Pleomorphomonas sp. T1.2MG-36: one gene and its partner. The protein of the gene in region 1 binds, or shares a complex with, the protein of each later gene. Links are inferred from orthologs where the notes say so. Each region holds a gene or a part of one and is shown in the gene's direction. Other genes may lie near its edges. The genes, in order: uvrA and mfd.

The links.
Region 2: the proteins of uvrA (region 1) and mfd are in contact, whole or in part, in a crystal structure (PDB 4DFC), measured with the Escherichia coli proteins. The link is inferred for Pleomorphomonas sp. T1.2MG-36 from one-to-one orthologs.

What each region holds. Positions count from the first base shown.
Region 1 is NZ_CATNLY010000012.1:632,703-646,769, forward strand. The notes cover bases 1-3,442. They hold uvrA (excinuclease ABC subunit UvrA), read left to right. Parts: upstream 1-329; coding sequence 330-3,242; downstream 3,243-3,442. Outside these bases: folP (dihydropteroate synthase), read left to right, coding at 3,532-4,350; folB (dihydroneopterin aldolase), read left to right, coding at 4,347-4,718; folK (2-amino-4-hydroxy-6-hydroxymethyldihydropteridine diphosphokinase), read left to right, coding at 4,711-5,181; QQZ18_RS09865 ((5-formylfuran-3-yl)methyl phosphate synthase), read left to right, coding at 5,199-5,876; QQZ18_RS09870 (metallophosphoesterase family protein), read right to left, coding at 5,899-6,645; QQZ18_RS09875 (valine--tRNA ligase), read right to left, coding at 6,785-9,544; QQZ18_RS09880 (hypothetical protein), read right to left, coding at 9,633-9,863; QQZ18_RS09885 (LysR substrate-binding domain-containing protein), read left to right, coding at 9,966-10,871; QQZ18_RS09890 (hypothetical protein), read left to right, coding at 10,971-11,717; QQZ18_RS09895 (YnfA family protein), read right to left, coding at 11,753-12,085; QQZ18_RS09900 (PopZ family protein), read right to left, coding at 12,090-12,770; QQZ18_RS09905 (TolC family outer membrane protein), read right to left, coding at 13,025-14,067. UniProt on the Escherichia coli protein: The UvrABC repair system catalyzes the recognition and processing of DNA lesions. UvrA is an ATPase and a DNA-binding protein. A damage recognition complex composed of 2 UvrA and 2 UvrB subunits scans DNA for abnormalities.
Region 2 is NZ_CATNLY010000001.1:73,451-88,266, forward strand. The notes cover bases 1,999-6,189. They hold mfd (transcription-repair coupling factor), read left to right. Parts: upstream 1,999-2,353; coding sequence 2,354-5,989; downstream 5,990-6,189. Other genes in these bases: QQZ18_RS00360 (GGDEF domain-containing protein), read right to left, coding at 1,999-2,014; QQZ18_RS00370 (GGDEF domain-containing protein), read left to right, coding at 6,113-6,189. In the rest of the region: QQZ18_RS00350 (MFS transporter), read right to left, coding at 1-312; QQZ18_RS00355 (FAD assembly factor SdhE), read left to right, coding at 491-784; more of QQZ18_RS00360, read right to left, coding at 791-1,998; more of QQZ18_RS00370, read left to right, coding at 6,190-7,321; QQZ18_RS00375 (hypothetical protein), read right to left, coding at 7,335-8,405; QQZ18_RS00380 (metal-sulfur cluster assembly factor), read right to left, coding at 8,457-8,807; QQZ18_RS00385 (DUF2249 domain-containing protein), read right to left, coding at 8,811-9,056; fucO (lactaldehyde reductase), read right to left, coding at 9,196-10,347; QQZ18_RS00395 (MFS transporter), read right to left, coding at 10,650-11,954; QQZ18_RS00405 (MFS transporter), read left to right, coding at 12,840-14,051; QQZ18_RS00410 (quinone oxidoreductase family protein), read left to right, coding at 14,078-14,816. UniProt on the Escherichia coli protein: Couples transcription and DNA repair by recognizing RNA polymerase (RNAP) stalled at DNA lesions. Mediates ATP-dependent release of RNAP and its truncated transcript from the DNA, and recruitment of nucleotide excision repair machinery to the damaged site.

The sequences.
Region 1 (14,067 bases):
CACCCCTGCGAAACCCCGCCCCAGCGGCGGCGCATCCTTTTCCACAGTGAGAAAAAGGCTGGCGCCCATTTCGTGTTCCTGATACGTTCTAGACGTTTCATAAGGATGTCGCAACCGAATTCCGAGGCTTTCCGCGTTTCATCGCTGGATCCGGCGGCATGGCTGCCGCGCACGCCGGTGCCTTGCAGGCTCTCGGCCGATCCTGACAGGATGCGACAGCAGACCCGGACTAGCTTAGCGCGCCCTCTGGCCGCCCGGTTCAGGATCCCCGGGCAAGACACTCCGCTTCCCGCCCTCCGCCGGGAAACGCGACAAGGACGACGACAGACATGCCGAACAAGCCGACCAGCATTTTCGATCAGGCCCGGCGCTCCCTTTCGGTGCGCGGCGCGCGCGAACACAACCTCAAGAACATCGACGTCGATTTGCCGCGCGACAGCCTGATCGTCATGACCGGCCTCTCCGGCTCGGGCAAGTCGTCACTCGCCTTCGACACCATCTACGCCGAGGGCCAGCGCCGCTATGTCGAGAGCCTGTCGGCCTACGCCCGCCAGTTCCTCGACATGATGCAGAAGCCGGACGTCGACCAGATCGACGGCCTGTCGCCGGCCATCTCCATCGAGCAGAAGACCACATCGCGCAACCCGCGTTCGACGGTCGGCACCGTCACCGAAATCTACGACTACATGCGCCTGCTGTTCGCACGTGTCGGCATTCCCTATTCTCCGGCCACCGGCCTGCCGATCGAGAGCCAGACCATCAGCCAGATGGTCGACCGGACACTTGAGCTGCCGGAGGGCACCCGCCTCTATCTGCTGGCGCCGATGATCCGCGGCCGCAAGGGCGAGTATCGCAAGGAGTTCGCCGATCTTCAGAAGAAGGGCTTCCAGCGCGTCAAGGTCGACGGCAGCTTCTATCCGATCGAGGAGGTGCCGGCCCTCGACAAGAAGATCAAGCACGACATCGACATCGTCGTCGACCGCATCGTCGTCAAGGCGGATCTGGCCGCGCGCCTCGCCGACAGCTTCCAGACGGCGCTGGCTCTCGCCGACGGCATCGCCGTGCTGGAGTTCGCCAACGTCGAAGAGGGCGAGAGCGAGCCGCGCCGGGTCACCTTCTCGGAGAAGTTCGCCTGCCCGGTCAGCGGCTTCACCATTCCCGAGATCGAGCCGCGCCTGTTCTCCTTCAACAACCCGTTCGGCGCCTGTCCCAAGTGCGACGGCCTCGGCACGGAGCTGAAGTTCGAGGCGGAACTGGTGGTGCCGGACGACAGCCTCAGCTTGCGCGGCGCCTGCATCCTGCCCTGGGCGAAGACCGGCGCCTCTTCGCCCTATTATGCGCAGACGCTCGAAGCGATCTGCCGCCACTTCAAGGCGTCGATGACGACGCCGTGGAAGGATCTGCCGCAGAAGGTGCGCGACGTCATCCTCACGGGGTCGGGAGACGAGGAGATCACCTTCACCTACGACGACGGCCTCAGAACCTACACCACCAAGAAGCCGTTCGAGGGCGTGGTCGGCAACATCGAGCGCCGCTGGAAGGAAACCGACTCCGATATGGTGCGCGAGGAGTTGGGACGCTTCCAGTCGGATCACCCTTGCGAGACCTGCAACGGCTACCGCCTGAAGCCGGAAGCGCTCGCCGTGAAGATCGCCGGCTTGCATATCGGCCAGGTCACCCAGATGTCGATCCGCGAGGCGGGTGCGTGGTTCACGTCCCTGCCGGACCATCTCACCGCCAAGCAGAACGAAATCGGCGTCCGCATCCTGAAGGAAATTCGCGAACGCCTGCGCTTCCTCAACAACGTCGGCCTCGAGTATCTGACGCTGTCGCGTTCGTCCGGCACCCTTTCGGGCGGCGAGAGCCAGCGCATCCGTCTGGCCAGCCAGATCGGTTCGGGTCTCACCGGTGTCCTCTATGTGCTCGACGAGCCGTCCATCGGCCTGCACCAGCGCGACAACGACAAGCTGATCGAAACGCTGAAGCATCTGCGCGACCTCGGCAACACCGTGATCGTCGTCGAACATGACGAGGACGCCATCCTCGCCGCCGACTACGTGCTGGATGTCGGCCCCGGTGCCGGCATTCACGGTGGCAAGATCGTTTCCGAGGGCACGCCGGCCGAGATCATGGCCGACCCCGCCAGCCTCACCGGCCAGTACCTTTCCGGCGCGCTCGCCATCCCCCTGCCGGACAAGCGCCGCAAGCCGCAGAAGAACAAGTACATCCGCGTCGTCGGTGCGCGGGCCAACAATCTCAAGAACGTCACGACCGATATTCCCATCGGCCTGTTCACCTGCGTCACCGGCGTGTCCGGCGGCGGCAAGTCGACCCTCTTGATCGACACGCTGTTCAAGGCGGCGGCGCGGCGTCTCAACGGCGCCCGCGAGCAGGCGGCGGCGCATGACCGCATCGAGGGGCTGGAAATGCTCGACAAGGTGATCGACATCGACCAGTCGCCGATCGGCCGCACGCCGCGTTCCAACCCGGCGACGTATACCGGCGCCTTCACCCCGATCCGCGACTGGTTCGCCGGTCTGCCGGAAGCCAAGGCGCGTGGATATGGTCCGGGGCGCTTCTCCTTCAACGTCAAGGGCGGCCGCTGCGAAGCCTGCCAGGGCGACGGCGTCATCAAGATCGAGATGCACTTCCTGCCGGACGTCTACGTCACCTGCGACGTCTGCAAGGGCCATCGCTATAATCGCGAGACGCTGGAGATCCACTTCAAGGGCAAGTCGATCGCCGACGTGCTCGACATGACCGTCGAGGAGGCCTGCGACTTCTTCCAGGCGGTGCCGGCCATCCGCGACAAGATGACGGCGTTGCGCGACGTCGGCCTCGGCTACGTCAAGGTCGGCCAGCAGGCGACGACGCTGTCGGGCGGCGAGGCGCAGCGCGTCAAGCTCGCCAAGGAGCTGTCGCGCCGGGCGACCGGCCGCACGCTCTACATCCTCGACGAGCCGACGACCGGCCTGCACTTCCACGACGTGGCCAAGCTGCTTGAGATGCTGCACGAACTGGTCGAGCAGGGCAACACGGTGGTGATCATCGAGCACAATCTCGAGGTCATCAAGACCGCCGACTGGCTGGTCGACCTCGGCCCCGAGGGCGGTGACGGCGGCGGCCGCATCGTCGCCGCCGGCACACCGGAAGAGGTGATGAAGGTGGATGCGAGCTACACCGGCCGGTATCTCCGCGAGCTGCTCGAGCGTCGTCCGCAGCGTCGCAACGCGGCGGAATAATCGTCGCAGACGAGTCCATGCCGCCGGCCGGCCATCGCGCGCCGGCGGCATCGGGGCAAGGCGATCCCGTTACCAGGGCACAGGCAAAGCTCTGCAAAAGATTCGGGAAAGAACAACAACGCATTGAATTAGAAAACGAATTTCCATATTCACATGTTGATTCAAGTGGGCGCGACCTCACAATCAGAATCAGGATGAAGAGCTTCAGACGTTGTAGCTGAACAGCCGCTTGCCAGCGGACGGCGCGCGGGCTACCTCAGAAGTCCGACCTCCAAATGCGAGCATGCCCATGGTCCTTTCCCTTCTGCCAGACCTCGGCAAGCGAACACTGGTTATGGGCATCCTCAACGTCACGCCGGACAGCTTTTCCGACGGCGGACGCTATTCCTCGGTGGAAGCCGCTCTCGCCCACGCCCGCCACATGACCGACGAAGGCGCCGACATCCTTGACGTCGGTGGCGAGTCCACTCGACCGGGCGCGACCGAAGTTTCGGCAGAGGAAGAGATGGCCCGCGTGGTGCCGGTCATCGAGCGGCTCTTGGCAGGCGGCCTTCCTCCGGTGTCCATCGACACCTACAAGGCCAAGACGGCAGAGGCGGCGCTCAGGGCTGGGGCGGCCATCGTCAACGACGTCTGGGGCCTTCAGCGCGAGCCGGACATCGCGTCCGCCGCTGCCGCTCATGGCGCAGCGGTGATCGCCATGCACAACAGGACCGACATCGACCCGACGATCGACATCATCGAGGACATGAAAACGTTCTTCGGGCGCTCGCTGGATATCGCCCGCAAGGCCGGCATCGCCGACGAGCATGTCATCCTTGACCCTGGCATCGGCTTCGGCAAGACCTTCGAGCAGAACCTTCAGGCGGTGGCCCGCGTCGGCGAGCTCAAGGCGCTCGGCTTTCCGGTTCTGATGGGGACATCGCGCAAGCGTATGATCGGGGCTCTGATCGGTGCCGAACGACCGGTCGCCGAGCGGCTTCATGGCACCATCGCTTCCAACGTCGCCGCCATCCTGGCCGGTGCCGACATCGTCCGCGTCCACGATGTCGCCGCCCATCGCGACGCCGCCGCCGTCGCCGACGCCATCAGAAGGGAAATGCGATGACCGACCATATTCGCGTTCATCGGCTTGCCGTCTTCGCCCGCCACGGCGTGTTGCCCGAGGAGGCCGCGATTGGGCAGCGCTTCTTCATCTCGTTCGATGCCGCCGTCGACACCCGCGCCGCCGGTGCCAGCGACGATCTGACGAAGTCCGTATCCTATGCGGACATGGCCGACGTCGTCGTTTCCATCGCCACGACCCGGCGCTTCAAGTTGCTGGAGGCCCTGGCCGAAGCGATCGCCACCGACATTCTGGCTGCGTTCCCGCTCGTCGAGGCCATCACCGTCCGCGTCGACAAGCCATCTGCACCAGTGCCGCACGTGCTCGACACCGTGTCGGTGGAGATCACACGGAGTCGCGCAGATGGCTAAAGCGGCGCTCAGCCTTGGCGGCAACATCGGCGACGTCCGCGACACCATTGCAAAGGCGCTGCGGCATCTGGAGGCGGCGGGAGTAAGAGTGGCGGCCCGCTCGTCGGACTACCGTACCCGCCCCTGGGGCAAGACCGATCAGCCAGACTTCACCAACGTCTCGGCCGTCGTGGAGACCGCCCTCCCCCCGCTGGAGTTGCTCGCCACCTGTCTTGACGTGGAACGCCAGCTTGGGCGCGTTCGCCACGAACGGTGGGGGCCACGCGTCATCGACATCGACCTCATCGCCTACGACGGCGTCAGCATGGAGACCCCGGAGCTGACGCTGCCGCACCGCCACGCCCACGAGCGAGGTTTCGTGCTGATCCCTCTTGCCGAGATCGCTCCGGACCTCTTGATTGGCGACAGGGCCGTTGCCGAGCTGGCGGCCCGATTCGCGAACGATCCAGTAGAGAAGCTCTGACGCGCCGGAGACTTGCCATGACCGCCCTTCAGGTGACCGTCACCACCGCCGACGAGGCGAGAGCCGCCGTTGTCGCGGGCGTGACCATGATCTTCGCCGCCGTCGGAACGGTCTCCGCCGTTCCGTTATCCGAACTGCGCGCCATCCTGGCCGTCGCGGGCGAGCGGGCCGAGGTGGTGGCCGCGGTGGGAGGATTGGCGGACAGTGATCTTGCCGATTTTGCCGCAACGGGCGTCACCGCGCTGGCCTTGCCAGTGCCGCAGGGCGACGCAGGCGCGGCGCTGCTGTCACGGATCGGCCGTTCGCTGGCAGCCAGCGTCCGGCTGGTTGCCGTGTTCCCACCGGAGGCCGGGCCGGATTTCGATCTCTTGCCGGTCGCCGCCATTGCCGGCTTCTCGGGCGTCTGGCTTTCCGCGTCCGAGACTATCGATGGCCTGATCAAAACCATCAAGCTCGCCGACATTGCCCGCTTCATCGCATCGGCGCGTCGGTCGAAGCTGACGGTTGGCGTTTCGGGGGGCTTGCGCGTCGTCGACGTCGGAACGTTGTTGCCGCTTCGACCGGATCACCTCGGCTTCCGCGCCGCCGTATCGGAAGACGAAGATCCGGCGAAGCCGATCGACCCGGCGCGTGTCCGCGCCGTCGCCGCCGCTTTTGCCATCCACTCGGTCCGACCGGAGGCCGACGAGGCCTGACGTCTCGCGCAGGACGCAAGACTCAGGCGATCCAACCGCTTTCGAGTGCCGACGCCCATTCGGGCCGGCCGGCCTCGCGTGCAAGACGAACGACGTTGGCGGTGTCATAGGGCACGGCGTGGTGTACCACAGCCCAGCCGATGGCCCGCTTCTCCGCTATGGCGTAGCGGGCCTCAGGTGCACCGACTTGCATGATGTGTACCGGCGCGTCATCGGTATAGCCCTGCAGGCCGACGCTGCCGGGATTGACCACCGTCGCGCCGGACTTCAGCCGAATGACGCGCGGCATATGCGTGTGCCCGCAAAGAAGCAGACTGGACGGGCCGATCGCGGCCGTCGACACGCGCGCCCGGGCTTCGACCGTATCGCGATCTGCGAGTCGCATCCGGCCACCCTCCACCGTCTCCAGCCAGTATTCGACGTCCGAGGCGGGCGTTCCATGCCAGGCGATGACCGGTCCGACGGACAGCGAGGCGGGCAATCCCTTCAGCCAGGCGATATGCGCGCCCGAAAGCTGGTCATAGGCATGGCCATCCGACGGCCCCATCTCGGACCTGGGCGTGCTGACGAGCGCCCGATCATGGTTGCCGGCAATGCAGGAAACCGGCGAAGCCATCAGCATGTCGGCCGTCCGCCGCGCTTCCAGCGGCCCCGACAAGTGGTCGCCGAGGCAAAGCGTGGCGTCCACCGAGCGGCCGGCGAGATCGTCGAGCACCGCCACGAGCGCGTCGGCGTTGCCGTGTATGTCGGAGAGGATAGCGATACGCATGGGAGGCTTCCGTGGGCTCCTGCTAAACTTATCGGATTTCGAACCGCGCTCCAACACCCCGCCCCGGACGTGCGCTGGAATCAAAAGAGCCCCGCGGCAAAAAACCGCGAGGCCCCAATCAAACCGGGTATGACGACCCTCAGGCCAGTCGCGCCAGCGCTTCGCGCACCTTGACGAGCCGCTCCGCATAGCCGTCGCGCTTGGCCTTCTCCTCCTCGACCACCTCTTCCGGAGCCTTGGCGACGAAGGCGGCATTGCCGAGCTTCTTGTCGATGCGTTCGATCTCGCCGATGAGCTTGCTCTCCTCCTTGCCGAGGCGAGTACGCTCGCCGTCGAGATCGACCACGCCGGACAGCGGCAGGGCGATGACGCCGTCGGCGGTGACGATCTGGGCCGACTGACCCGGCGCCACTTCGGCAGTCGACACATCCGACACGCGGGCAAGGCGCAGGATGGCCGGCGTGTGGGTGGCGAGCCAGCCCTTCACCTTGTCCGACGCGCCAACCAGCACCAGCGGCAGCAGCGTCGCCGGCGCGACGTTCATCTCGGCGCGCACGGAGCGGATCTCGGTGATGACGTCGATCAGCCAGTTGATCTCGTCGGCGGCGTCGGTCGTCTCGCGGCTGCCTTCCGGCCAAGACGTCAGCACCAGGAGGTTGTCGCGCGCCGGGCCGGCCTCGCCGGTCTTGGCCCACAACTCCTCGGTGATGAAGGGCATGAACGGGTGCAGCACCTTCAGGATCTCGTCGATCACCCAGGCGCAGCTGGCGCGCGTCTCGTCCTTGGCCGATCCGTCGTCGCCCGTCAGCACCGGCTTGGTGAACTCGAGATACCAGTCGCAGAACGAATTCCAGACGAAGCGATAGATGGCGCCGGCCGCGTCGTTGAAGCGATAGGCGTCGAGCGCTTCGGACACTTCGGCCTGCGTCTTGCGCACCTCGGTGACGATCCAACGGTTGAGCGTCTCGCTCGCCCTGTCCGGATCGAAGCCGGCAACGCGGACGCAGCCGTTCATTTCGGAGAAGCGGACGGCATTCCAAAGCTTGGTCGCGAAGTTGCGATAGCCGCCGACACGGCTGGTGGCGAGCTTGATGTCGCGCCCCTGCGCGGCCATGGCGGCCAGCGTGAAGCGCAGGGCGTCGGCGCCGAACTCGTCGATCAGGTTGAGCGGATCGATGACGTTGCCCTTGGACTTCGACATCTTGGCGCCCTTCTCGTCGCGGACGAGCGCGTGGATGTAGACGTCCTTGAAGGGCTCGGTGCCCATGAAGTGCTTGCCCATCATCATCATCCGGGCGACCCAGAAGAAGATGATGTCGAAGCCGGTGATCAGCACGTTGGTCGGATAGTAGCGGGCGAGCTCCGGCGTCTCGTCCGGCCAGCCGAGCGTCGAGAAGGGCCAGAGGGCCGACGAGAACCAGGTGTCGAGCACGTCCTCGTCGCGCTTCAGCCCGACCGCCTCGCCGTAGTGCGCCTTGGCTTCCTCGGCCGCGGCGGCCTCGCTCTCGGCGACGAACACCTTGCCGTCCGGTCCGTACCAGGCCGGGATCTGATGACCCCACCAGAGCTGGCGCGAGATGCACCAGGGCTGGATGTTTTCCATCCAGTCGTAATAGGTCTTCTCCCAGTTCTTCGGCACGAAGTTGGTGCGGCCTTCCTTGACGGAGGCGAGCGCCGGTTCGGCCAGAACCTTGGCGTTGACGTACCACTGGTCGGTCAGGAAGGGCTCGATCGGCACGCCGCCGCGGTCGCCATGCGGCACCTGATGGACGTGCGGCTCGATCTTGTCCAGAAGGCCGGCCGCCTCGAAGGCAGCGACCACCAGCTTGCGCGCCTCGAAGCGATCTCTGCCGTGCAAGCTCTCGATGGTCTGGGCGAGCTCGTCCGACGGCGTCACCCCCTCAAGGAACTCGGCGTTGTCCTTGAGGACCACCGCCGCCTCGACGTCGAGGACGCTGATCGGCGTCAAGCCATGGCGCTTGCCCACCTCGAAGTCGTTGAAGTCGTGCGCCGGAGTGATCTTCACCGCGCCGGTGCCCTTGGTCGGGTCGGAATACTCGTCGGCGACGATCGGAATCAGGCGGCCGACCAGCGGCAGCAGCACCTTCTTGCCGACGATCGCCTTGTAGCGCTCGTCGGTAGGATGGACGGCGACGGCCGTATCGCCCAGCATGGTCTCGGGACGGGTGGTGGCGACGACGATGTAGTCGCGCGTCTCGAATTCGGTCGGCTTGCCGGCTTCGTCGAAGGCGATGGGATGCTGGTAGGTGACGCCATCAGCCAGAGGGTAGCGGAAGTGCCAGAGATTGCCCTTCAGCTCCGTCTGCACGACCTCAAGGTCGGAGATGGCGGTGAGCAGCTTCGGGTCCCAGTTGACGAGACGCTTGTCCTTGTAGATCAGCCCTTCGCGGTAGAGCTGGACGAAGACCTTCAGCACCGCCTTGGACAGGCCGGCGTCCATGGTGAAGCGTTCGCGCGACCAGTCGCAGGAGGCGCCGAGGCGCTTCAACTGGCCGACGATGGTACCGCCCGACTCGGCCTTCCACTCCCAGACGCGCTTGACGAACTCCTCGCGGCCGATCTGACGGCGATGCAGCTGCCTTTCGGCCAACTGGCGCTCCACCACCATCTGCGTAGCGATTCCGGCATGATCGAGTCCGGGCTGCCAGAGCACGTCGAGGCCGCGCATGCGCTGCAGGCGCACCAGAATGTCCTGCAGCGTGTTGTTGAGCGCGTGGCCCATGTGCAGCGAGCCGGTGACGTTCGGCGGCGGAATGACGATGGTGAACGTGTCCTTGCCCGGCTGCTTGCCGGCGCCTGCGGCAAACGCCTTCGCATTGTCCCAAGCCTTGGCGATGCGCGGCTCGACGTCCGCCGCTTCGAATGTCTTTTCCAGCATGATCCGACGTCTTTTTCCTGTCGTCTTCGGGTGAGCGACGGTTAGCTGCTACGCCCCCGAAAATCAACAAGAAGCGGCCTTTCAGCCGTCAAAACCGATCGAACTCGCACCGACGCTCCGCCCTTTCCCGCATGCCGGCCTCCGTGGCACGACCGCCGGTAAAGCCGATGTCCCGCAGCATATGCTCGTTGAGATCCTCGATCTTCCCCGTCCGCCACCGACGAAGAGAGAAACCCAAGCCGGCCAGGAGGGGCAAGATCGAGAGAATGGAGGCGCGCCAGCTGCCGCGCCGGATCATGGGCGGATCCAGGCAAGTCATTGTCATATCCCTTGATCCATTGATGCGGTAGAAGCAATCTCTGCCCAAAAGCCGAATGTTTCCAATCGAACGTTTGTCTCGACCCATAAAGAGAACTTATCCATGAAGCTGAGCCGACAGATCCCGCTCAATGCGCTACGGGTGTTCGAGGCCGTGTCGCGCCTGATGAGCTTCACGCGCGCTGGCGAGGAGCTCGGCATGACGCAAACGGCGGTGAGCTATCAGGTGAAGCTCCTGGAAGGCGTGCTGGGCGAACTGCTATTTCGCCGACTGTCGCGTCGCATCGAGTTGACCGAAGCCGGGGAGCGTTTGAAGCCCAAGGTGAGCGAAGCCTTCACGCTTCTTGGCGAAGCGATGTCGGCGGCCCGAACGGCGGCCGATGAGTTGCTCGTCATCAACACCACGCCGACGTTCGCCGCCCACTGGCTCGCCCGGCGTATCGGCAATTTCCAGCTCGGCGACCCGCATATCGCGGTGCGGCTCATCACCGACACCACCGTGATGGATTTCAACCGCGATCCGGGTGACGTGGCCATTCGCGCCGGCATAGGCGGCAAGGGCGAATGGCCGGGCCTCGTCGCTCACCACATCATGAACCTCGACTTTGCGCCGATGCTCAGCCCATCCCTGCTTGAATGGGTCAAGCCACTCGACAGCCCACGAGACCTTCTGAAGTGCAAGCTCATCGATCCCAGCGACCCCTGGTGGCGGCGCTGGTTCGAAGCCGCCGGCGTACCCGACGCCGACCTTGAGGGACGGCCGCGAAACCTGTTCGGATCGCAGGCGCTGGAAGCGAGCTCGGCCATTGCCGGTCACGGCGTCGCCATCCTGACGCCGAACTTCTATCGCGAGGAACTGGCCAGTGGCCGTTTGATCATGCCGTTCGATCTCATCTGCAGCGATGGTTCCGCCTATTGGCTGGTCTACCCGGAAAACCGGCGCAGCCAGCCGAAGATCAGGGCGTTCAGGGACTGGCTCTTGAAGGACATCGAGAAGAACCCGCCGTGAGCAGGAAATCATTAACCGTATTTTTCTGAGATTTCGGCGCCTGGTTTCGGTGTGAGGCCCGTCTAAAGCTGCAGAGGGAGTTTTTCCCGGAGGCAGCAGATGTCGTCCCTTTCCGCCTTGACCAGCAACGCCAGCAGCCTTGCCGCCCTTCTCGGATCGTCCAGCAGCAAGACAAGCTCGGCACCAACCGCTTTTGCGCCACCAGCATCGTCCGGCAGTCAGGACAACAGCTCGACGACCGGAACTGTCTCGTCGACCAGCTCCTTTTCCTCGCTCGGCGACGACTTGCAGTCGGCGCTGCTATCGCTCCAGGAGCAGATGGGCGAGAGCGATGGATCGATGATGCCACCGCCTCCGCCGCCTCCTTCGGACACGTCGGCAACGGCGTCCGCGACCGACGTTGCGTCCGCGACTTCGGGAGAGTCGAGTGCTGCGATGGCGCCGCCACCGCCGCCTCCGCCACCGTCGGAAGAGAGCTCCTCCAGCGCTGAGGCTGCGGCATCGACCGATGCGACCACTTCGACCAATGCCGGCACCTCGGCGTCAGGCGATGCCTCGTCGTCCGGCAGCGCCTCCGGCGCGAGCGAAAGCAAGGAAGTCGTCAGCACGACCTATCTCGACAATCCGGACGGCAGCAGCACCATCACGGTCAGCTACTCGGATGGCTCGACCAGCGTGACGACGACCGGCGGCCAAGGCCAATCCGCGTCGGATACGTCACAGGCGAACATGCCCTACAACTTCGGCAGCGGCAGCAAGGGCGGCTTGTCTCAGGCCGTGAGCAACCTCTACGCCAGCATCGCCAACAGTGCCGCGATGACCTATTCGGCCGGCGTCGCGGCCTGACAGCCTGATAGCCTGACAGCCTGAACAAGGACCTCTCAACCGGCCGCCGCCCGTGGCCCGAGCAGAATGATCGCCGCGCCAACCAGACAAACCGCTGCGCCCATGAGGTCCCAGCGGTCGGGCGCCTGCCGCTCCACCGTCCATAGCCAAATCAACGAGGCAGCGATGTAGACGCCGCCATAGGCGGCATAGGCCCGGCCGGCCGCTGCGCTGTCGATGCGCGTCAGCACGAGCGCGAACAGGATCAGCGACACGACGCCGGGCAGCGTCCACAGCACGGACCTGCCCAAACGCAACCATGCCCAGAAGGCAAAACAACCGGCAATCTCGAAAAATGCGGCGAGCCCCTGAAGAAGGATGGCCCTCACGGCCTCAGCGCCCCCGCGAGACGCGCTCGATCTCGGCCCGCACCAGCCGCTCGACGATCACCGGGAGGTTTTCATCGAGCCAGGCCCGCAGCATCGGCCGCAGCATGTCCTTGACCAGATCGTCGAGCGTGCGTGCGTTGGCTGCAAGCACCGTGTGGCTCAGCTGACCGAAGGCGGATTGCACGGAAGCACCGGCGGCCGCGGAAACAAGCCGCTCTTCGGCTTCCTGATCCAGAAACGCATTGGCGCGCGGCGCCTCGGCCTTCGGAGGCTCGGGCCGGCGCGGGGGTTCCGGCTCAGGCTCGGCGAAGGCGACCTCGGCTTCGTCGTCCTTCAGCCCTTCCACCAGATCCAGCGGCTCCGTCTCGTCGACCATGGCGACATCGGCGAGATCGAGCACTTCAGGCTCGTCCCCGTCGTCGGCGTCGTCGACATCCATTTCCGGTTCGTCCTCGTCGTCACCCGACTGGGCAAACAGCTTGTCGAGATCCTCCTCGGAAATGTGCTCGTCCTCGACCGCCGGCTTGGCCATAGTTTCGACCTCCGGTTTCGGAGCGACCGCCTTGGCCGGGGCCGGCTTGGGTGCCGCAGCCTCCTTGCCATCGGGCTCGTCGGCAATGATCCGCCTGATGGAAGCCAGGATCTCTTCCATTGAAGGTTCGGCGGACGCAGCTGCCTTGGCCATTGGTCTACTCCGAGTGGGTCGCCCCACCACATGTTACACGATCGATCAATGCCTTTTTCCGCCCGGCACTTCTGACAATCGACCTGCCTCCGTTCCCGACGGCGGCGTCGAAACGCCAAACAACGCGGCGGTCAACCGGATGAATACCGGCAGCAAGCCTGATTCGACCTCCGAAGTATAGATTAGTTAACGCAGCTGAACACGGTTTGCGCCGGAAATGGGGCGGTTATCCCCGGCGCCCGGCCATTCAAGGGTCAGCGGCCGTCCGGCGTACGCAGGCCGATCCACTTGTCTCGGACCTGCTCGTAATGGCGCTCCGGCTTATAGGCCGTGACCTTGAGGCCGAGTCGTTCCCGATCCAGGCGCCCCATGGCAGCTAGGACGCGATAGCTCGCCACCACGAGTTGGGTCTCGGCGCCGACTTCCGACAGACGGGCGTCGATCAGCGTGCTCTGAGCGTTCAGGACATCGAGGGTCGTCCGCTGGCCGACTTTCTGCTCCTCGACCACGCCTTCAAGCGCTAGCCGGCTTGCCGTTACCGACGCCTCGGCCGCAACGATCTGCGCCTTCGCCGACTCAAGCGCGCTCCACGCCTGGGCAAGGGACGCATCGACCGACATGCGGGCGGCATCGACCTGCAGCTTGGCCTGACCAAGCTCTTCCTTGGCTTGGCGGACGGTCGCATACTCGCCACCACCCTGATAGATGGGGATAGACAGGACGGCGGCGACCGATCCTTCAAGCGTGCGCGCCCGCTCCGGCGTGCTGCTCCCGCCGGGTACGGAACTCCCGGCAAAGGCGCTGCTTACCGTTCCCTGCAGGACGAAGCTCGGCAGCAGCGCGCCCTCCTGAATCTCGACGTTGTAGGACGCGGTATCGGCATTGTAGATCGCCTGACGGATCGACGGATGCTCGGTGCGCGACGCATCGACGGCAACCGCCAGCTTGGCCGGCAGCAGCTTGGTGATCGGTCCGGGCGAGCGCAGCCCCTTGGGCTCATGGCCGACCACCTGGATGTAGCTGGCCCGAGCGGTGAGAAGATCGGCCTGCGCCGCGCTGACGGAGGAGGTCGCCGCGGCCAGTGCCGCCTGGGCCTGCGACACGTCGGTCCGCGTCCCCTCGCCCACTGAGAATCGGTCGTTGGCGGCCCGCACCTGCTCCTGAAGGAAGGCGACGTTGGACTGACGCAGCTCGAGCACCTGTCCGGACAGAATGACGTTCATGTAGGCGGCGGCGGTCTCGAGCAGGGTCGACTGCTCGGCGGTCCTGAGTTGCTCGCGCGATGCTTTCACCGCCG
Region 2 (14,816 bases), on another replicon or contig:
CGGCGAGAGAGCCGCGGCGAGCGTGCCGATGGCGAATACGCCGCTGGCGACGAACAGACAGCGGCGCGCCCCGAAGCGAGCCTTGAGCAACGGCGCCGAGGCGCCGGCTGTAATCGATGCGACGATGTAGACGGTGAGCGTCCAGGAAAGGTAGGCCTCGCCATGCAGCTCGCCCACCGCCGATGGCATCGCCGTGGACACCAGGAAGGCATTGAAGGCGAAGATCGCCGCGGCGAGCATGAGTGTCAGCGAGGCGGCAAGATAAGCCGGCGAAGCGAGTTCGGACCAACGGCCGGAAGAAGCGGAATTCATGACAAAAACGGCCAACATAATACCGGAAAAGGCCGCCTCCTATAGCAGCCTTCGGCAGTCGCGGATATGGCGGACAACCGGTAATCGTTTACTTTCACCGGGAAAATCGGCTACAGACGGGAACGGCAAGGGGCCTTTCGAGCTGCCCTTCTCTCTTCGTTATCCTGGAGAAATATCAATGTCCGGGCTCAGCCGAACGTCCGACGACCTTTCGCCGCGGCGCCGGAAAATTCTCTACCACGCCTGGCATCGCGGCACGCGCGAGCTGGACCTCCTGCTTGGTCGCTTTGCCGACGATTCCATCGGCACGTTGACGGAAGGAGAGCTGGACGAGTTCGAGGCCCTGCTGGAGGTCGATGATCGCGAACTGTTCGGCTGGATTCTCGGCAAACTGCCTGTTCCGGACACCGCGCCCAAGGCGGTGCTTGCCAAGGTGTTGGCCTTCTCGCAAACCAACCCGCTTGCCGGCTGAACCGGGTCAGGCCGTCGCCGACACGAGTTGGGCGATCTCTCCACGCTTTGCCGTGATCTGCTTGGGCGCAGGCTCCCTGCGATAGACAGCAATGCGGTCGCGACCATCGCTCTTCGCCTTGTAGAGAGCAACGTCGGCCGCACCGTGCAGCGTCTCGTAATTCGACCCGACCTCGGCGACATCGGCAACCCCGATGCTGACCGTTATGCGAAGCTGGCCACTGGCCGTGCTGAGCGCGAAGGCTTGGGTGAGCCGACGAATGTCTTCTGCCAGGGCCGCCGCCGTCGCGGCGTTGCCGTCGGGCAGAAACAGGGCGAACTCTTCGCCTCCGATCCGGGCGGCGACGGCACGTTGGGGCGTTGCCATTGCGAGAATGTTGGCGAATTCGACGAGCGCCCGGTCGCCGGTCAGATGGCCGTGGGTATCGTTGACGCTCTTGAAGTGATCGAGATCGAACAGGATCATGGCGCCGCGCGCGGGGGAACTCTCCAGATGCGACAGAACCTCGCCCAGGAAGCGCCTGCGGTTGGCCAGACCGGTCAGTCCGTCCGTCTCGGCTGCGACACGAAACCGTCTTTCCGACCGTTGCCCCACCAGCGCGAACTGCAAGAGGCCCAGGAAAACAACGAAGCCGATCGATCCGATCAGCGTCAGGACGACGGGCGTGCCCGAGGGCAGGGTGTCGGTGTTGGCATCGAGCGGATAGATCAGCAAATGAATGGTGCGGGCGATCAACAGGGCCTGCTGGACCGCGATGGCTGCCACCGTAAGCGATAGTGACGGCAAGGGTTCCTTACGCCTGTGCTCGACAAGATCGCGGATGATGGCAAGAAGATAGACGGACTGAGCGACCGAAACCGCGTGTGTTCTGAGATTGATGTCGGCAAAGAGCTTGTGGTGGCAGGCGAACGCTAGCCAGGCAAGCCCTCCGAGCAAGGCCAGAAACCGATCGTGACGGCCGATCTTCCCGATGAAACGCCGATAGCCGAACCACACGAGACCAACGGCCACCAACAAGAGAGCGTTGCTGACGACGATCGACAGAAATCCCGGGATCACTCCTCTGAGGCCGACCATGACCATGGCAAGCGTGCAGAGCCCGTAGGCGACACCCCAGAGCGGAACGCTGATCTCGTTTCTGACGCCGCGCCAAATCAGAAGATGGCTCGTTGAGACGCAGGCGCCGGCTACCGCGGCTGCGATCAGCAGGGATGGCACATGAAGCAGCATGCTCACGACAGGATCCTCTTCGGCGTCGACCGACGACAAATCGTCCCAGAGGCGGGACGAACCTTGACCGTGTTTTATAGGGTCATTGTTATGCGGATTGCCTAAAGGATATGGAAAAGTACGAGGTTTGCTGAAGAATGCGTGAACGGAATGGACGCCACCACGTCGCCATAGGCCCCCAATAGGATGTCTTTCGGGTGGTCGCTTGAGCCAAATTGCGATTGGAAATTTGCTAACCCATTGGAATTTAATGATTTATTGTTCCGTCTCGGGGTTTTCTTTTGCCGTTGGATGCTTTAGAAGATCACGTTTCCTCCCCTGAGCCGATATCCCTCCGCCATGCCCACTCCCTGGTCCAGCCTGCTGTCCGACTTTTCCGCCCTCACGGTTGCCGCCGTACCGGACGGAGCCGAAGCGCTCGCGCTCGCCGAACTGGTGCGTTCGGAAAAGCGCAAAGGCCTCGACGCGGTCTACATCGCCCGCGATGGCCAGCGGTTGCAGCAGCTCCAGCGCGCGCTGGCTTTCTTCGCGCCGGAAGTCGGCGTGCTGGAGTTTCCCGGGTGGGACTGCCTTCCCTACGACCGCGTGTCGCCAACCCCGGCCGTCGTGGCGCGGCGGATGACGACGCTGTCGGAACTGGCGGCGCACGCCGGCGATGTCAGGCCCTTCGTGCTTTTGACCACCGTCAACGCGCTGGTGCAGCGCGTGGTGCCGCCGTCCATGGTGTCGGGGCAGGTGATGACGCTGGCGCCCGGCAACATGGCCGACATGGGCAAGCTCACCGCCTGGCTTGAGGATGCCGGCTTTTCCCGCTCGTCGACGGTGCGCGACACGGGCGAATACGCCGTGCGCGGCGGCATTCTCGACCTTTATGCGCCGGGAACCGAAGCGCCGGTGCGTCTCGACTTTTTCGGCGACCAGCTCGAATCCATCCGAACCTTCGATCCGGAGAGCCAGCGCTCGACCGGGCAGTTGAAGCGCCTCGATCTCGTGCCGATGAGCGAGGTGCAGATCACGCCGGCCTCGATCAAGCGGTTCCGGCAAGGCTATGTCGCGGCCTTCGGCGCCGCGACCTCGGGCGATCCGATGTACGAGGCGGTCAGCGAGGGGCGCCGTTACGCCGGCATCGAGCATTGGCTGCCGCTGTTCCACGAACGGCTCGGCACGCTGTTCGATTACACCGGCGACGCTGCCGTCATGGTCGATCCGCTGGTGGACGAAGCCATCAACGAACGGCTGACCGCCGTGGCCGATCACTATGAGGCTCGGCTCGACACGCTGAAGACGGGCGGTTCCGGTGCTCCATACAAGCCGATGCCGCCGACCGCGCTCTACCTGGCCGAGAGCGAGTTGCAGGGGCTTCTGGCCCGGCGCGCCGTTGCTCGCCTGACACCGTTCAACCGCCCCGAACAATCATCGGTCAAGGTGGTGGATTTCGGCGGCAAGACCGGACGCTCCTTCGCTGCCGAGCGGGCGGCTGGCGACGTCAATATCTTCGACGCACTGGTGAAGCATCTCGCTTCGCTCGGAGCGGACAAGCGCCGGGTGATCCTTGCCTGCTGGTCGGAAGGGTCGCGCGACCGCCTCGCCCAGGTGATCCGGGATCACGGCGGTCAGGCCACCGAGCTCGCCCCCAACCTCGACGCGGCGCTGAAGGCGCCCCTCGGCGTGCTGCCGCTGGCCATTCTCGGCATCGAGACCGGTTTCGAAGTGCCTGGTTTCGTGGTGATCGCCGAGCAGGACGTCCTGGGCGACCGGTTGGTGCGCGGCGCCAAGAGCCGCAAGAAGGCCGAGAACTTCATCAAGGAGGCGACCAGCCTGGCCGAGGGCGATCTGGTCGTCCACGTTGACCATGGCATCGGCCGCTTCGTCGGCCTCAAGACCATCGAGGCGGCCGGTGCGCCGCATGATTGTCTGGAGATCGTCTATGCCGGTGGCGACAAGCTGTTCCTGCCGGTCGAGAACATCGAGCTCCTCAGCCGCTACGGTTCCGACGACGCCGAGGCGCAGCTCGACAAGCTGGGTGGCGGTGCCTGGCAGGCGCGCAAGGCGCGTCTGAAGAAGCGCATCCGCGAGATTGCCGACGAACTGATCAAGACGGCTGCCGCCCGGTTGCTCAAGACCGCGCCCGTGCTGTCTCCACCTGAAGGCCTCTACGACGATTTCGCTGCCCGTTTCCCCTATGACGAAACCGAGGATCAGCTCAGCTCCATCGAGGCGGTTGCCGGCGATCTCGCCTCGGGCCGGCCGATGGACCGTCTCGTCTGCGGCGATGTCGGCTTCGGCAAGACCGAAGTGGCGTTGCGGGCCGCCTTCCTGGCGGCCATGAGCGGCAAGCAGGTGGCCGTCGTCGTGCCCACCACTTTGTTGTCGCGCCAACATTTCCGTACGTTCCACGAACGATTCAAGGGGCTGCCGATCAACGTGCGTCAGGCCTCGCGTCTGGTGCCGTCCAAGGACCTCGCGGCCACCAAGGCCGGCCTCGCCGACGGCACGGTGGACGTCGTGGTCGGTACGCACGCGCTGCTCGCCAAGGGCATCGAGTTCAAGGATCTCGGCCTGCTGATCATCGACGAGGAGCAGCACTTCGGCGTCAAGCACAAGGAGCGGCTGAAGGAGCTGAAGTCCGACGTGCACGTGTTGACGCTCAGCGCCACGCCGATCCCGCGCACGCTGCAATTGGCGCTGACCGGCGTCCGCGAACTGTCGCTGATCGCCACTCCGCCGGTCGATCGTCTCGCCGTCCGTACCTTCGTCACGCCGTTCGATCCCCTGATCGTCCGCGAAGCGATCTTGCGGGAAAAGTACCGGGGAGGGCAGGTGTTCTACGTCTGTCCGCGCGTCGCCGATCTCGCCAGTCAGCGTGAGTTCCTGGAAAAGCACGTGCCGGAGGTGAAGGTGGCCGTCGCGCACGGGCAGATGGCCGCGACGCAGCTCGAGGACATCATGAATGCCTTCTACGAAGGCCAGTATGACGTCCTGCTGTCCACGACGATCGTCGAATCCGGCCTCGACATTCCTACCGCCAACACGCTGATCATTCACCGCGCCGACATGTTCGGTCTCGCGCAGCTCTACCAGCTCAAGGGGCGCGTCGGCCGCTCCAAGACGCGCGCCTACGCCATCTTCACGACGCCGCCGGAGAACCGCGTCAATTCGGTGGCCGAGCGCCGGCTCAAGGTGCTGCAGTCGCTCGACACGTTGGGCGCCGGCTTCCAGCTGGCGAGCCATGACCTCGACCTGCGTGGCGCCGGCAACCTGCTCGGTGAGGAGCAGTCCGGCCACATCCGGGAAGTGGGTTACGAGTTGTACCAGCAGATGCTGGAGGAGGCCGTCGCCCAGCTCAAGGCCGGCATCGTCGACGAGGTTGTCGAGGACCAGTGGTCGCCGCAGATCACGCTCGGCACGCCGGTGATGATCCCCGATTACTATGTGCCCGATCTTCAGCTTCGTCTTGGCCTTTACCGGCGTCTCGCCGAACTGGAAGACGGTGGCTCCATCGATGCTTTCGGTGCCGAGCTGATCGATCGCTTCGGTCCGCTGCCGGAGGAAGTCGAGCACCTCCTGAAGACCATCACCATCAAGAGCCTCTGCCGCAAGGCGAATATCGAGAAGATCGACGCCGGTCCGAAGGGGCTGGTGCTCTCCTTCCGGGAAGGCAGATTCGAAAACCCGGCGGCTCTGGTCCAGTACATCGGGGAGCAGGGATCGCTTGCCAAGATCCGGCCGGACCAGAAGATCGTACTGGCTCGCGACTGGCCCGAGGCCGAGCAGCGCCTGAGGGGCACTGCGGCCGTCTTGTTGAAACTCGTCCGAATGGTCGAGGATGCGAAGTCCGGTGTTTCGAAGACGCTGGCGCCGCTCGAGCCGCAGAAACTGAAGCTCAAGCCGACACCCCCTCCGCCACCGCCCGCACCGGTGGCCAAGGGTCGCTATCCATCTCTGACCTCGTTCAAAGGAAAGGGGCGACGTTAACCTTGGGCAATATTGGAAATTCTTGGTCCGGAACCTTGAATCCTACACTTTTCTGACACAATCGAGTATTGAAATGGCTCTCTCCGAGAGGTGACCCCGCTGTTCAATGGCGTGGAGGTCGTCATGGCCGAGCTGATCAACGTTTCGACCCTGTTATTGATCGGCGTGCTGGGCGGTATGACCGCGGGCACGACGTTTGGTTTTATTTGGCTGACGGAACGGCGGACCTTCGCCCTGGCCGTCTGGGCGGCTTCCCTTTGGTTCGGGGCCATTGCCTGTGCGTTCTACATCTTGCGACCGGTCGTGCCCGACTGGACTTCGGTTCTGTTCGGCAATGCCATGCTGGCTTTCGCCTATGGCCTGATCTGGCTCGGCTTCCAACTGTTCGAGGGCTGTCGGCCCGTGGTCTGGAAGGCGGTCATCGGCGCGGTCGCCTGGCTTCCATTTGCCGCCGTCCCCTTCCTTCGCGACGAACCCGCGCTGCATGGGGCTTTGGCCGCGTCGGTAATGGCCATCTATTCGTTGGCGATCGCCTGGAAGCTGCTGCAACGCCGACGCATCGAGCCGCTGCCGGCTCGCTTGCCCACCGCCGCGCTGTTCGCGGCCCACGGGACGCTCTACGCGCTGCGGGTGCCGCTGCTGGTGATCGCTCCCGATTTTGGCTTGGGCGCGGCGTTCGACCAGTCGCCACTGTTCATCTTCGGTGTGCTGGAAGCGCTGCTTTTCACCCTGTTCCTCGTCGTGGCCATGCTGACCTTGCTCGCTCAGCGCGATGCTCGGTTTCATAGGAAATCGGCGGACATGGATGCGCTGACCGGTTTGCCCAATCGGATGACGTTTTTCAGGGCCGCGGAGGCGTTATTGCAAGGCGGCGGTGAGCGCGGCGTGCTGATGGTGTTCGATCTCGATCACTTCCGGTTCGTCAACGACCGTTTCGGCCGGGAAGAAGGCGATCGGGCGCTGAAGGCGTTTGCCCAGGTCCTGCACCGCGAGGTGCGGTCGCCCGACATCGTCGCGCGGGTTGGCGATGAGGAGTTCGCCCTGTTCATGCCATCGATCAGGCTCGATGTCGGCTTGTCGATCGCCGAGTATCTTTGCCGGCGGACCGAGGAACTCAGGCTTCTGACCGAAAGCGGCGAGCATGTGCCGCTGACCACCAGCGCGGGTGTGGCGGCGGTGGCCGACGTTGGTGCCGACATCGGTTCCCTGATGGTGGCTGCCGATGCGGCGCTGACCGAGGCAAAGCGCGTTGGGCGCAATCGGTGCCGCGCCTATCGCGCGTCGTCCACCATGCACGACCGAATGGTGGACGATTGGCTCAAGGCTGGCTGAGGGAGCGTTCGGGCTATTGGGCCTGGATTGCTTTCGGCCGGACCGCCATGGTGCCGAGCAGCAGCGCGACGTAGGCCACGATGGCCGCGATGGTCAGCCATGCCGGGCAATGCAGCCTTTCGGTGGCCTCCATGGCATCGAAGGCGATGCGCAGGCCGATCGCCAATTGCAGCAGGACCGCCGGCAGATACAAAATCGGCACATAGCGAACCGGAGCGCCGGTGACGGCCGGCAGAATGATCGGCGCGTGGGCGAACACCATGGACAGGATGAAGCCCACGGCTATGGCGTGGATGGCGGCATCGTGACCGTAAAGGGCCTCGCCCGGCGGCAGCAGCGTCAGGCTCGCGGCGGCAACGATCAACCAGCCATAACCGCAGATCAACAGCAGGGCGGAGAAGCGCGCAAAGCCCTTGGTGCGGACGGTGCGGAGCGCAATGTCCTCCCTGAGTAGCCAAAGCGCGATGCCGGCCAGCGCCACGGAAAGAAGCGTCGAGCCGTTCCATGGCTGTCCCAGTCCGAGCGCCAGGGCGAACAGCGCCACGAGCAGAACCAGTAGGCCACGGGCGGCCAGCGTCGGTCTGAGCAGGCGCGACAGTTCGATCCGCTCGGCGACGACGGTCAGGATGAGGAAGCCGAGCCAGACATAACCGACTTCCGGCAGCGTGCGGCCGAGCATCCAGAACAGGGTGCCGAGCGGCCATAGCGCAGCGGCTGCCGTCATCAGCCCGGTGAACAATGTCGGCAGCTTCCACGTGGCCAGGCCGGTCAGCAGCGTCAGCCCCAGGCCGGCAACGAGAAACAGCGGCGCCGTCGCCTCGGCATAGCCTGACAGCAGCAGAACGGCCCCGGCCGCCGACATGGCGGGGACCAGCAGTGCCGCGAGGCGCCCGTCGGCGACCGCCCTTTCAAGTGAGATCAGGGTGCCGAAGAAGCCGGAGGCCATGATCGCCCCGTGCATGTCCGCCGTATCGCCGACCGGGGCGACGACGCCCAATCGGGCGAGACCGCCGGTGAGACCGGCGATCAGCGACGCCGCAGCCGTCACGGCGAGGACGATGCGGAGAAGCGGGGTGAGTTTCATGGGGGACTCCACGGAATATTCGGAAGAGGCGGCCGCTGGACGGCTTGGTCCTCAGCGCCCGAACAGGCCGGCGGCGAACTTCGACACCGCCGCTTCGAACCGTGACGGCTGGCGCTCGAAGCGGGAGCGAACGGCCGGATCGGCGAGCTCCGGCGACCATACGGCGGCCTTGTCGATGGTGACGCTGACGGTCCAGCCGGTTCCGACGACACGTTCCACGGCGGCGCGGGCGTTTTCTGCGATCAGGCTGCCGAGCGGGCAGGTTGGCGTCGTCATCATCAGTTCGACGGTGACGGAGCCTTCGCCGATATCGAGGCGACGGACAAGGCCGAGGGAGACGATATCGATGCCGAGTTCGGGGTCGTCGACGGTCGCGAGGGCGGCGAGGATCTCTGGCTTCATGGCTTATCTCCGGGTCAATCGGATGCGCCAGATCTCCGGGCCTTGTTCCAGATAGTCCCAGCCGAAACCGACCAGGGTCCGTTCTTCGAAGTGCTGGCGCAGCGGCACCGGATCGAAGTTGTTGATGATCTCCATCGACTGCCCCGGCTCAAGGGCGTCGAAACTCTCGATGATGGTGGCGCGGCGCAGCTCGCAGGGCAGGCGGCGCACGTCGAGTGTGCTGACGGGGGTGATCGTATCAAGGGACATCGGAGGGCTCTCCATTGTTTGTAGCCCGAACGTTACCCCCAGGTCGGATCGCGCTCGTTGTTGCGTCGCAAACTTTATCCATGGAAACGCAAACGGCGCCCCGGAGGGCGCCGTCAGCCTGCTTCGGCAGATCAGATCCTCAGAGGATCGATCTGTAGAGTGCCTCGATTTCCGGGATGCTGGTATCGCGGGGATTGCCGCCGGTGCAGACGTCGGCGAAGGCCGCCTCTGCGAGCGCCGGAATGTCCTCGGCCTTGACGCCGACTTCCGAAAGCTTGGCGGGAATGCCGACGTCCTTCGAAAGCGTCTCCACCGCCGTCACCGCCGCCTTGCGCGCCTCGGCGATCGACATGGCCTCGGTGCCCTTGACGCCGAGGGCGGCGGCGATCGCCCGGTACTTCTCGCCCGTGTAGTCGGCGTTGTAGGCCATCAGCGTCGGCAAGAGCACCGCGTTGGCGACGCCGTGCGGCGTGTTGTAGAAGGCGCCGAGCGGATGGGCCATGCCGTGCACAAGGCCAAGACCGACGTTGGAGAAGCCCATGCCGGCGACATACTGGCCGAGCGCCATGTCCTCGACGCCCTTGGCATCGCCCGCGCAGGAGGCGCGCAGCGACCGGCCGATGATCTCGATCGCCTTGATGTGCAGCGCGTCGGACAGCTCCCAGGCGCCTTTGGTGATGTAGCCCTCGATGGCATGCGTCAGCGCGTCCATGCCGGTGGCGGCCTTGAGCGGCGTCGGCATGGTGGCCATCAGCTCGCTGTCGATGATGGCGACCACGGGAATGTCATGCGGGTCGACGCAGACGAACTTGCGGCGCTTCTCCTCGTCGGTGATGACGTAGTTGATGGTCACCTCGGCGGCGGTGCCTGCGGTGGTGGCCAGCGCGATGATCGGCACCGACGGTTTCCGGGTGGGGGCGACGCCTTCGAGGCTGCGCACGTCGGAGAACTCGGGATTGTTGGTGATGATGCCGATCGCCTTGGCGGTATCCTGCGGCGAGCCGCCGCCGATGGCGACGAGATAGTCGGCCTTGGCCTTGGCGAAGGCGGCGACGCCTTCCTTGACGACGCCGATGGTCGGGTTGGGCATCACCTTGTCGAACAGCTCGTAGGCGAGGCCGGCCGCATCCATCAGGCCGGTCACCTTGGCCACCGTGCCTGCCTTCACCAGCACCGCGTCGGTGACCACCAGCGCCTTCTTGTAGCCACGGCGCTTCACCTCGCCCACCAGCTCGGCGCGAGCGCCGGCGCCGAAATAGGACGTCTCGTTGAGAATCATGCGATGGGACATGCTCTATCCTCCTGAGGCCGCGTTTGCCGGCCCACCGACGACCGCGACGGTGGAGGGCATCAGTTGGCCGGCGCCGTGAAAAATGCCTTCAGCACGGAAATCTGCTGAGGCTGAACCAAATTGAAAGGTATTGGCTGCCCCCGGCGCTCACAACCTCGCATGAACCCCTAGATTTTGATCGAATATGAGTGGTTTTGAAAAATAAACCGCAAACCTGATGGCAGGAGTCCGCAAACCCTGCGGATGTTCCGCATGGATATCGGTCCGCAATGCGCCGATTACGGCCTACTGCATCGGAGCGATCAGTCCAAGGCCTGCTGCCGGGTTTCGGTGTCGATCCTCGAAGCGGCGATCGCTGCAAGAACCAGCAATATGGCAAACAGCGCCACTGCGGCCCCAAAACTTCGGGCGATAAGCAACGACAGAAGGGACGGCGCCAACAGGCCGCCCAGCCGCGCCATTGCTCCGGCGGCCCCCATGCCGCTCGCGCGCGCCGCCGTCGGATAGAGCTCCGGCGTGTAGGCATAGAGAGCGCCCCATGTGCCAAGCAGCGAGAAGCTCATCAGCAGGATGGCCGTCGCGACCAGAGCAGCATTGCCGGCGACGACGAACAGCGCACAGCCGGCCGCCGACAGCAGCAGAAAGGCAATCAGGGTCGGTTTGCGGCCTGCCCGCTCGACGCCCCACGCGGCCAGCGCGTAACCGGGAATCTGTGCCAGCGCCACGATGACGAGGAAACCGTAGCCGCGCACGAAGCCGAAGCCCTCGCCGGCGAGGCGCGCCGGCATCCAGGTGAAGATGCCGTAGTAGCTGAGCGACACCAGGAACCATATGGCAAGCATCAGCAGCGTTCGCGCCTTCAGCGCCGGCGACAGCAGGCTGACGGCCTCGGATGTCTCGCCTGGAGCGAGCGGCTCGGAGAGCGGCGCCTTACCATTGGCTGTCAAAACGCGATCGATGACGGTGCGTGCCTCTTCGCCTCGCCCTTTGCGCAGAAGATAGAGCGGCGACTCGGGAACCATCAGGCGCAGCCAGAAGCCGACCAGGGCAGGTATGGCCGTGACGAGGAAAATGGCGCGCCAGGCGTCCGTCAATCCGGCTGAGGCCGCGGCCCAGGCGGTCAGCGCGACGACGACCGTCCCAACAGCCCAGAACGCTTCCAGCATCACCAGCCAACGCCCGCGCCGGTCCGACGGCAGGAACTCGGCCATCATGGCATAGTCGGCCGGCAGGGTGCCGCCCACGGCCGCACCGGTCAGAAAGCGCGCGACGAGCAGCAGCTCGAAACTTGGCGCGATTACCGAAGCAAGGCCGAAGATGCCATCGCAGGCCACCGTGACCAACAGAACCCGTCGGCGGCCGATACGGTCGGCGAGCCGGCCGAACAACGCCGCGCCAATCATCATGCCGAAGAAGAAGAGCGTACCGGTTTGCAGTGCTTCCGGCACTGAGAGATTAAAGCTGGCGGCGATCGACGGAGCCGTGAAGCCGACCGCCAGCACCTGCATGGCGTCCGCCGCCCAGACAAGGCCGAAGATGCCGAGGAGGCGCCGTTGAAACGGGCCGGTGCCGGCGTGATCAAGGGCGGAGTCGATGGCAACCGGCATGACGGCACCTCAAGTCGAGGATTGGTATTCTCTTTCTTAGACTAAAGTCTGAGAGAGGAAAACCGAACGTTTACCGAACCTGCAACTTCCATTGCCCGCCCAAAGCGCGCGCGACTTCGTGATCGCGCGAAGGGTGACTAATACTAAAGTAGTATGGTATGGCTCTGCCAACGAGTTTGACGACCAAGGTGAGAGGGGATCATGAGCGATTTGTCACAGGACGCGGTCAAGTGTCCGTTCATCCGGTGCCGCCATCCGGTACCACGGGCCTGGAGCGAAGGATGCGCCTCAAGCTGCTTTCTTCTGCGCAAGGATCGTCGGCGGATTACCGTTCGCCATACCTACGACTTCTAGCCGGCAGCTCCGGGCGTCCTCCGAGGGAACATCCGGACCAGAGCGTGAGATGAGAGTTGAGCAAAGGCTTCGGTGATTGCCGGAGCCTTTGTCGTATGACGTGGAGGTTGTCCCATGTCTCAGGGCCGGACAATGAGAAGATTGGTGAGCGCGGTGGGATTCGAACCCACGACCCCATGATTAAAAGTCACGTGCTCTACCGACTGAGCTACGCGCTCCCACCTCGATCGCAGCGGCTGGTGCCGCCTTTGCCGACTATACCTCGTGATGAGGCTGGCGCGAACGGGCTTTCACATACTCGACCGGAACCGACATGGCAACCGAGGGCAGGGCGTTTTCCGAAAGCTCCGAGGAGCCGGAGCCGCCTTCTGGTGTGACCGGGAAGGCACGGCGCCATGCCTAACGCATGGGAAGCGAACCCTGCCCGAACGGCTGTCGTTGCGCTCATGCATTGAATCGTTTTACAGCTTGTTTATCTTCCAGCGGATTCCCGTGCGAACCCGCCGCTTTCCCATTCGATCGGTGATACCCGTGTTTACCGCCCTGCGCATCGGCACCCTTTACTTCGGCTCGTCCTTTCTTACGGCCAACTGGCTGACGCGCATGCCGGATCTGCTTGCCCATCTCGGCATCGACAAGGCGACCATGGGGCTCGCGCTTTTTCTGGGGCCGGTCGGCGCGCTGGTCACGGCTCCGATCGCGGGTCCGTTGATGGACCGCTTCGCCGCCGCTCGCGTCGGCGTCTGGGGCTTGGTACTGGCGGCGATGATGCTGCTCGGCATCGGTCTTGCCGGCCACTGGATGGTTCTGGCCATCGTGCTGTTCTTCGCGGGTGCCGGCAACACGTTGTTCGAGATCGGCGGCAACGCCGGCGTCCAGCGCCTCGAGGTCACCACCGGCGGCAAGTACATGGCCCAATGCCATGGCTACTGGAGTCTCGGCTTCGTGGCCGGCGCGCTGTCGGCGGGCCTGTTCGGTCAGTTCGGCGTGCCGCTCGTCTGGCACCTTGCCATGATGGCCGCGCTGGGCGTCTTGGCTTGCGTCGGCATAGCGTTCCTTCTGCCGGCCCCCATGTATGAACGCATCCTGCGCCCCGTCGATGCCGCCAAGCCGCCGTTCTTCACCCTGCCGAGCGTCGGGTTGATCGGGCTTTGCATCATGGCGACCGGCGTCACCCTGGCCGAAGGCGCCGTCTACGATTGGGGGACCCTGTTCCTGCGCGAGCAACTGCAGCCCGGCCCCTTCTGGACGTCGGTCGCCTACGGGACCTTCCCGCTGACCATGTTCGTCGGCCGGGTGGCCGGCGATTGGTTCCGGGCCCGCTATCGGGCGTCGAGCATCGTTCGCATCTGCGCGACCATGACGGCCATCGGGCTCGCAGGCTTCATTTTTTCGCCGCACATCGTCATCTCCGGCCTGTCGCTGGCGCTGATGGGCGTCGGCGTGTCCCTGGTGATGCCGATCGGCGTGGCGGCGGCCGGCGACAAGCCGGGCGATGCGGCCCGCAACGTGGCGGCGATGTCGATGATCATCACCGCCATTTTCCTGCTGGCCCCGCCGGGCGTCGGTTTCGTCGCCCAGCATTTCGGCTTGACGGCCGCCTTCTTGCTGATGTTGCCGTTCGTCGCGATGTCTGGCGTGTTCGCCCGCGAGGCCGATCCTCCGGCAGGCGATCTCGTCGACCAACAAAAGATGATTGGCGAGCCCGCCGCCGTTGGTGGTACCAACGCTTCCACGACATAACCTCAAGGTTTCCTGGGAGTGCAGGCATGGTGAAGGCGATTGTCATCCGCGAGACCGGCGGACCCGACGTGATGTCTTTCGAAGACGTCGAGGTTGGTGCTCCCGGGCCGGGGGAGGTGCGCCTGAAGCACACCGCGATCGGCGTCAATTTCATCGACACCTATTATCGCAAGGGTCTTTATCCCGCCCCTGGCGGCCTGCCGTTCATCCCCGGCGCCGAGGCCGTCGGGATCGTCGAAAAGGCGGGGGAGGGCGTCGCCCAGTTTCGCCCCGGCGATCGAGTCGCCTATGCCGGATCGGTCGGCGCCTATAGCGAGGCGCGCATCATCTCGGCGCAGAAGCTCGTGCGCGTTCCCGACGACATCGATGGCTTCACCGTGGCGGCCAGCCTACTCAAGGGCATGACGGTGCAGTATCTCCTGCGCCAGACCTTCCAGGTCACGCGCGACCATACCGTGCTGTTCCACGCCGGCGCCGGTGGTGTCGGGCAGATCGCCGGTCAATGGCTGAAGTCGCTCGGCGCCACCTCCATCGCCACCGTAAGCTCTGAGGAAAAGGCGGAGATCGCCAGGGCTTGTGGCTACACCCACGTCATCAACTATCGCACGGAAGACTTCGTCGCCCGCGTTGCCGAGATCACCGGCGGCGCCAAGTGCGACGTCGTCTATGATTCGGTCGGCAAGGATACGTTCCCTGCCTCGCTCGATTGCCTGAAGCCGCGGGGCTTGTTCGTCTCTTTCGGCAACGCATCCGGCCCGGTGTCCG